2 regions of the Undibacterium sp. SXout7W genome follow, and region 2 is predicted to be linked to the other one. Evidence: predicted binding sites of a transcription regulator. Region 2 holds the regulator's gene; the other holds the start of a gene.
What was found. Region 2 encodes FliA, which starts transcription of late flagellar genes. Its sites were predicted from a motif close to CTAAAGTTTNNNNNNNNNNNGCCGNTA; they were not measured.
Positions count from the first base shown of each region.

Region 1: a site for FliA is predicted at 2,129-2,155, ahead of ACO0LB_RS06000 (flagellin). Genes of this name have one in related genera too.

Region 1 is NZ_JBMPPF010000004.1:152,301-156,704, reverse strand. Features, by position in the region: gene ACO0LB_RS06005 (tetratricopeptide repeat protein) at 1-1,834, opposite strand, end outside; gene ACO0LB_RS06000 (flagellin) at 2,183-3,670, shown strand; gene ACO0LB_RS05995 (flagellar protein FlaG) at 3,745-4,137, shown strand; gene fliD (flagellar filament capping protein FliD) at 4,240-4,404, shown strand, end outside.
Region 2 is NZ_JBMPPF010000013.1:109,972-114,375, reverse strand. Features, by position in the region: gene flhF (flagellar biosynthesis protein FlhF) at 1-616, shown strand, start outside; gene ACO0LB_RS13355 (MinD/ParA family ATP-binding protein) at 609-1,451, shown strand; gene ACO0LB_RS13350 (RNA polymerase sigma factor FliA) at 1,458-2,189, shown strand; gene ACO0LB_RS13345 (flagellar motor protein) at 2,171-2,911, shown strand; gene motD (flagellar motor protein MotD) at 2,919-3,722, shown strand; gene ACO0LB_RS13335 (flagella synthesis protein FlgN) at 3,780-4,226, opposite strand; gene flgM (flagellar biosynthesis anti-sigma factor FlgM) at 4,271-4,404, opposite strand, start outside.

The DNA of each region.
Region 1 (4,404 bases), on a different contig from region 2:
ATGGGCTGGTAAAACCGATCTCCAGCCGGGACCTATCGATGCCGTATTGCATGAAACGCGATGCCATTTCATCCTGCACTTTGACGTCTTTAAAGTCGCCACTATTAATAATCAGACGAGAATTCGGCATCGCGTCCAGTATCGCTGACCAGACCTTCACAACCTTATGATTGATACGGACTGAGCGCGACAGGCTGCCAAAAGTAATCACGCCCGTTTCTAGCACCGGGGGCGGCACCAGCTCAGCTTTACGTACATCCGGACGATAGGTATACGCAGGCCCATCCAGGCACCAGACTTTTTCAGAAAACAGGTGGGCGCAGTTGTCAGTGACCGTGGCTTTGTCCGTCAGGTAATAATCAATCGCAGTCAAACCCGTTGTGTAGCCGTATTCAAGCCAATGCAGGGAAACAGGCGCAGGTTTGCGAGCAAAGACGCCCAGGCGGTTACTGTTAGTGTGTCCGGCAACATCAATCAACACGTCAATGCCATCTGCGCGGATACGTTCTGCCAGTTCTGCATCGGTCATTTCGCGTGTATAGATCCAGTGATCAACCGATTTTTTGTAATATTCCGTTGTTTCATCTTCAAACGGCGGATTCGCATACGCATAGACTTCGACCTGACTCTTATCGTGCTTTTCCAGCAAAGGCAACAGGAAATATTTACAGACCTGGTTGTAAAACGCCTGCGCGACGTACCCGACCTTCAAACGTTTATTTGGATCGCGTACGTTATCAAAAGGACGCCAGAAGACTTTATTTGGCAAACCAAAACGCTGATCGAAATCCTGATACGCGCCGAAAATGGCTTCTGCGGGTAAATCGGGGTGGTAATTCAGGCAGAACAGCAAATTGCTGAATATTTTGCGATTAAACGAAGACTGCGAGTCTTTTTTAAATGACAGCGCCCGCATATAGGCCTCAATCGCAGGATCGAGATGATTAGCCTCGCGCAGGGCATCGCCGTAGCCACCCCAGAATTCCGGGATATTCGCGCAACGATCCATCGCTTCATTACCGCATTCAATCGCACGCTGCACCTCGCCGTTCTGCCTCAGCGCATCAATCAGGTTCGGATACACCTGAATCAGATCAGGCTGCAATTCCAGTGCGGTATAAAAACACTTAATGCCTTCACTGTATTGAGTATTCTCACGATATGCTAGGCCTAAATTATTGTGAACATAAGCAAGACCGGGATTAAGACGTACCGCAATCTGCAAAGTATCTACGGCAGCCTGCGTCTGCCCTATCATCCGTAAGGCATTGCCAAGATTATTCTGCGCCACCACCATCGCCGGATCAATTGAGACCGCTTTCCGCAAATAAGTAGCTGCCTCGGCACAACGTTCCAAAGATATCAGCGCGTTACCAATATTCGCCAGCACATGAGGATTATTCGGCAATAGCGCCACGGCGTGTTGAAGCGCTTCGTAGGCTTCGGGATATTTGCCCTGCTCCAGGCGGCTGATGCCAAGGTAATCCCAGGCAATGCCATCTTTAGGATTAAATCCTGTCAGCCACAGGCTGGCAATTTCCAGTTGTTCAAATGAATGACTCTGTATATACCGATTGAGCACTTGATAATAAGCATGCTTATCTGAATTGAATTGCTGCGCTCCTGTGAATGCTTTCTGCAAAAAAAGAAGCGACTCTTCATTCAAGCCAGCTTCAAAAGCTAATTTAGCAAGAAAATAATTGGCATCCTGATGCAAAGGGTATTGCTGAACAATTCGCAGACAAAGCGCTTTCGCCTTCTCTGTCTGATTTGCCTTATATAAAGCCTTCGCTTCTTTAAATGCATTTCCGGGATGCAAGCCAGCTTTACTCATTATGTTTTCTCAATAAGGTTGCAAAGGTCAAAAATCTTATTAAAACCATCATAGAGTTCTCTATTCAGGCGAATAAAACTCATTTTATAGGGAAAAAATAAATACTTAAGGCCAAACAAAGGGGTGAAAGATATTTAAATTAAGCCCTCAAGAAATTTAAAAAGCTGTCGAAGAGCGGAGCGCATCAAAAAACTTAAGGAAAAAAAATAATATTTATTTACAGAAACTAGCTAAAAGTTTTTGAAACGCGTCCGTAACCCTTTACAACGGCGGTGCAACAGTCAACAAGACAGACCAAAGTTTGAGGTTTTAACGCCGAATTTAATAACTTAGGTAAGGAGAATCAAAATGGCTTCATATATCAATACCAATATTGCGTCAATGAATGCTCAACGCAATTTGACAACATCTCAGTCTTCGCTTGCTACCTCCATGCAACGTTTGTCTTCTGGTCTGCGTATCAATAGCGCAAAAGATGACTCCGCTGGCTTGGCAATTTCTCAACGTATGACGTCTCAGCTGAATGGTCAAAACCAAGCTGCACGTAATGCGAATGACGGTATCTCTCTGGCTCAGACAGCTGAGGGCGATTTGCAACAAATCGGCTCCAACTTGCAACGTATCCGTGACCTCGCAGTTCAGGCAGCCAACGGCTCCAATAGCGCATCTGACCGCGCATCACTGAACAACGAAGCAAGCCAACTGATTTCTGAGATCAACCGTGTTGCCAGCTCTTCCAACTTTAACGGCGTGAATCTGCTGGATGGTAGCTTCTCGTCACAAAATTTCCAAGTTGGTGCAAATAACACATCAAACGATCAAATTACGATTTCTTCGATCTCCAGCGCTAAAGCAAGTTCGCTGGGTGTAGGCTCCTCTTCTAGCTACTCAACAACAGCAGCTGGTGCAGGTGCAGTTACAACAACCGCATTGGCTTCAGGTGACCTGTCAATTAATGGCTACCAAGTAGGCGCATCATCCTCTGACGGCGTATCGTTCTCGAATGCAACTGGTAGTGGTATTGCAAAAGCTGCTGCAATCAACGCCATCAGCGGTTCTACAGGTGTTACTGCGAGTGTAGGCTCAACTTCTGTTGCTGGTACAGCATCTACTAGCGCAACAGCGATCGCTTCTGGTGATATCACCATTAACGGTGTCAATCTGGGTGCTTTGTCTGCATCTACTTCTGGCGCACAACGTGGTGCTCAGGTAGCAGCTGCTGTTAATGCAATCAGCTCTCAAACAGGCGTAACAGCATCTTTCAATACATCGACAGGTGCAGTTGCCCTGGCCGCAGCAGATGGCCGCAACATTACAGTTACAGCAAGCACAAATGCTGCTGCTGCTGCTGCCAACACAGGTATTACTGTTTCTGCAACTGGTGCAACAGATGTGGCAACATCCACACTGAGCCTGTCTTCTACAAGCTCAGCAGGTATCACATTGGCAAACGGTACAGGTACTGGTCTGACAGCAACCAATCTGACTGGTGGATTTACTTCTGCATCCGTTACTGTTGGTGCCGGTGTTTCCTCACTGAACCTGACAACAGCGGCGGGGGCAAGCGCAGCGCTGGCAACCATTGACTCGGCGATTGCCACCGTCAATAGTTCACGTGCATCACTGGGTGCGTACCAAAATCGTTTCAGCTCCGCTGTGAACAGTTTGCAAACTTCACAAGAAAATCTGGCATCTGCACGTAGCCGTATTCAAGATGCTGACTTCGCGTCAGAAACAGCAAACATGACACGTTCACAAGTGTTGCAACAAGCTGGTACAGCAATTTTGGCACAAGCTAACTCTGCACCTAACGGCGTACTCGCACTGTTACGTTAATCAGTGGCAGTACTCCATTGATGTAGATAATTCCCCTGGTCAGCAATGATCAGGGGAATCTAACTTTGAAGGAAATGGTCATGGACATCCCATCGATTGGCAGCACGCCTCAATCGGGGCAATTGATCAGCGACAAAAGCGCAACTATCAGTACCAATGTTGGTCAGAGCAATATTGCCCCCACCGTTAGCACAGCCGTTGCTAATACAACATCTTCTGATAAAACAAATAATAAAAAAATTGACGCAAGCCAAATAGAAAAGGCCGTCGCCGATATCAACAAAGCGATGCAATCGCATTCACAAGATTTACGCTTTAGTGTCGATACTGACAGTAAGCGTGTTGTCGTTAAAATCATTGATCAGCAAACTAATCAGGTTTTGCGGCAAATTCCAACAGAAGAAGCGCTTGAAATATCTAAATCTTTAGATAAATTGAAAGGTGTTCTGATTAAACAAGAAGTGTAATCAGCAACAATATTTTAAAAATAGCAGGGAAAACCCCTTCTGTCGTCTCAATTGGATAAGAACCATATTTGATATAGTAGGGGCTATCAAAGGAGAATTATTGTGGCCATACAATCCACCGGTATTGGTTCTGGGCTTGATGTCAGCGGCATTGTCAGCAAGCTTATGTCTATCGAGAGCCAGCCGTTGTTATCTATTCAGAAAAAACAAACGAGCTATCAGGCAGATCTGACTGCACTCGGCGCTCTGAGTGGATCTGTAAGCTCA
Region 2 (4,404 bases):
CGGACCATCCAAGCTGGCATTGATTACGACTGATGGATATCGTATTGGTGGTTATGAACAGTTACGAATCTACGGCAAAATTCTGGGTGTGATGGTTCATGCAGTAAAGGATGAGAGTGATCTGCGCCTGGCACTGGATGAATTGAAAAACAAGCACACGGTATTAATCGACACTGTTGGTGTCAGTCAGCGCGACAAAATGGTGACTGAGCAGGTAGCGATGCTGTCCGGCGCTGATACGCCTGTCAAACGTTTGTTGTGCCTGAATGCGACATCCACAGGAGAAACCTTGAGCGAGGTGGTGCGCGCCTATCAAGGCAGTGGTCTGGCTGGTTGCATCCTGACCAAGCTGGATGAAGCTGCGACGATTGGTGGTGCGCTGGACATCGCCATTCGCCAGAAGCTGATGGTGTACTACGTAGCCAGTGGTCAGCGGGTTCCTGAGGATTTGCACATTGCGAATAAACAGCACTTGATTGATCGCGCCTTTAAACTGAAACGGGAAACGTCGGCTTTTCGCTATCTGGATGAAGAGCTGCCATTGCTGATGGCTGGCGCCGGTGTGATGCATAGTGGTTCCGCAAATACTTTCTCTCAGGAGGTGTCTCTTGGCTAATTTCGACCAGGCAGAAGGATTGCGGCGCATGCTCGCAGGACCAAAACCACGGGTATTGACATTTTTATCCGCGCTAAAGGATGAAGAGAAGAGTGGCATGTTGGTCAATTTGGGTGTTTCCCTCGCGCGCCAGGGAAGTCAGGTGTTGATGATTGATACCAGAGCTTCGGATGACAGTATTGGTGCCTGGATGAACGCAAGGAATGACCGTACCTTATTGGATGTAGCGAAACAACAGCGTACAATGTCTGAGGCAATTAAAATTGTAGCGTCAGGCTTATCTGTTACCATGCTCGCTCGTCATTCAATCACATCAACAGGATTGATAGCAGAGAATTCGCGGCAGTTATCACGCGTGTTTGATCATCTGGTCAGTAGCTCTGATCTGGTCGTGGTTGACACTGATATTGATGCTGAAGATTCGTTCCCATTATCATCGTTGGATGACAGTGAAATCGTGATTCAGGTTTCGGCAGATCCGACCAGAATTAAAGCCGCTTACGGCCTGATCAAGCGCGTCAGCAATCGCCTTGGTCGCCGGCAATACGGCATACTGGTATCGGGTGCCTCAGAAAAAGAAGCAAGATTGATTTATACAAATATGGCACAGGCAGCAAGTCGCTATTTAGCGGTACCTCTACATTTTGTCGGATATGTGCCAGAAGATGAGCATGTCAGAAAAGCGGCACATCTTGGTCGGTCTGTGATTGATGCTTTTCCTAAAGCATGCGCCTCCATGGCTTTTTCAAGACTCGCAGCCCAGTTGGCAACAACAGCGCGATCAACTTTGTGTTTAAAGGGAGTACCTGAGCTGGGTGTCGGCCTCGGAATTTAATCAACTATGTACACCGCAAGTGGAAAATCAGATAAAAACTTCCTGTTAAGGGAACATGCGCCATTGGTCAAGCGACTTGCTTACCAATTGAAAGCGCGGCTACCTCCCAGTGTGGAGGTAGACGATCTGGTGCAGGCGGGAATGATAGGTTTGCTGGATGCAGTAAATCGTTATGAAGATACGCATGGAGCGCAGTTCGAAACGTATGCGATTCAGCGTATTCGTGGTTCTATGTTGGATGAGTTGCGCAGCAGTGACTGGTTGCCGCGTGGTGTGCGGCAAAATATGCGCAAGATAGAAAATGCTATGAACGTTTTGCAGCAAAAGTTAGGACGTCCGCCGCTGGAAACAGAAGTAGCTAAATCTCTCAAACTTTCGCTGGAGGAGTATCAGGATCTATTGGGAGAAAGTGGTGGCCATCAACTGGTCTACTACGAAGACTTTCATGATGCTGATACCAAAGAACATTTTCTTGATCATTATTGTTCCGATTTTTCAGGTGATCCACTACAGGATTTATTGAATGACGATTTCAGAGATGCGGTGATTGGCGCGATTGACAGCTTGCCCGAAAGAGAGAAACTGCTCATGGGTTTATATTATGAGCAAGAATTAAATCTCAAAGAAATCGGTGCTGTCATGGGAGTGTCGGAGTCACGTATTTCACAACTTCATAGTCAGGCAGTTGCCCGGCTCAGGGCGTTTTTAAGGGAGAAAGCGTGGACTGGGCTAGCTTAGTTGGACTGATTTTAGTGATCGCTGGCGTCGTTTCGGGTCAGCTGATTGAGGGTGGAAAGTTATCGACGCTGCTGCAGCCAGCGGCTTTTTCTATTGTGGCTGTCGGTACTTTGGGTGCAGTTTTAATGCAAAGCCGCCTCTCTACATTCAGACGCGGGTTGAGAATGCTGCGCTGGATAATCATTGAGCCTCCTGATACCAGTAAAAAAAATATCCAGGAAGCAATGGTCTGGAGCGTAGTCGCCAGACGAGAGGGTTTTTTGAGTCTGGAACGTTACATGAGCACAAACGGAGACCCTTTTATTGACAAGGGTTTGCGTCTCGTCATCGACGGTATTGACCCTATCCGCTTGAAAGACATATTGGATGTCGACATTTCATTGTATGAAATGGAGCAGCGCCAAGCGGCCAAAATATGGGAGGCGGCAGGAGGATATTCCCCGACTGTGGGTATTCTCGGTGCTGTTTTGGGATTGATCCATGTGATGGAGAATCTTAGTGAGCCATCCAAGCTCGGCAGTGGGATTGCTGTTGCATTCGTTGCAACAATCTATGGGGTAGGACTGGCAAACCTGTTTTTTCTTCCTGTTAGTAACAAGCTCAAAGAGATTATCGGTAAAGAAGTTACCCGTCGTGAAATGTTGTCAGATATTTTCTTCAGTATTGCGCTCGGTGATAGTCCGCGTGTAGTGGAGGAGCGTCTTGGTAGTCAGAAAGGCTGACTATCTTATGGCGCGGAAGAAATATCACGAAGAGCCGGATAATCATGAGCGTTGGTTGGTATCTTATGCTGACTTTATGACGCTCCTGTTCGCGTTTTTCGTGGTGATGTATGCTATTTCCTCCCTGAATGAAGGTAAGTATCGTGTTTTATCGAATTCACTGACTGGTGCTTTTGGTAAAACGATTATTGTTCCCGCTAAGAATCAGGATGTGACTTATCCAGCAGTAGTAAAGCTGGATCCGTTACCGATGGTGAAGCAAAAAAATAGCGAAGCGTTACGCAAAGAACGTGAGCAGATGACCACCGTCGCTAAAGATATCATGACTGTTCTTGAGCCTTTGGTACGAGAGGGTAAAGTCCGGGTCACACAAACAAGTCGTGGCGTTACGATTGAAATTAATGCCAGCTTGTTATTCGCACCAGGAGAGGCGCGCCTGAATCTGGATTCTGTGCAAGCGTTGGTCGCGATTGCCTCTGTGTTGACGCTGGATAATCATGCGATTCAGGTAGATGGGCACACCGATAACGTGCCGATCAAAAATTCCATTTTTCCATCCAATTGGGAGTTGTCTGCCGTCAGGGCAAGTACGGTAGCTCGCTTGTTGACTGAGAATGGTGTTGATGAAATGCGTGTCACAGCGGTGGGGCAGGGGGCTAAACTTCCCGCCGAGACCAATGATACACCTGAGGGACGTGCCAGAAATCGCCGTGTGAGCGTCACGATTCTTGCTGTATTGCCAGAGCCTGTGATTGATGTACCAATTCGTAATAATCCAACAGCATCCTCTGTCAGAACAGAGGCGAATTAATCAAATCGATATTCATTCCCGGCATGTTAAATGCGGCACTGGCAATCAGTTTGATAGTCATCGAACAACAACACCTTTATTTGGCGAGCTTTTGATGGTCGAATGACCTGTTGGCCCGTATAAAGACGGAGCTTGGTTGCTTTCTTGTAAAGCACCAAGTGCTGCCTGATTGATCGATAATCTGCGATTAATTAGCATGCCGTTCGTACGGTTATTTTCTTTGGCTTGCTCAGAAATGCTCATCAATTGATTCCAGGCTTCTTTTGTCTCGGAATTTTCAGATGATTGCTGTAAATAATTCAGCATACCCGCAGCATCGCTTGAGAAGCCGAGTGCGAGCAGGCAAGTATTACGTTTTTTTTCTAATTCAGCAATCTGGTTTACCAGTATGCCTTTATCAAGAAGATGCTGGTTCAATGATGGAATATCTCCGTCGACAAGTGCGGACTGCTCTTTTTTTAACAGAGCGGCTAAAGAACTCATTGCTGCTATTTCTTCCTGCAAGCACAGGCTGATACCTGTGCTTTCTGTACTTGTCTGTGTCATTTCTAACGTTTTCTCGCGTTAAGCAAATCTTTAACTGTTTCCAGAAGTCCATCGGCAACCTTCTCAGAATTGACCTGAAAGCGGCCCTCTGAAATTGCCAATTTGATGGCTTCTACCTTTTTCGTCTCAAATACTG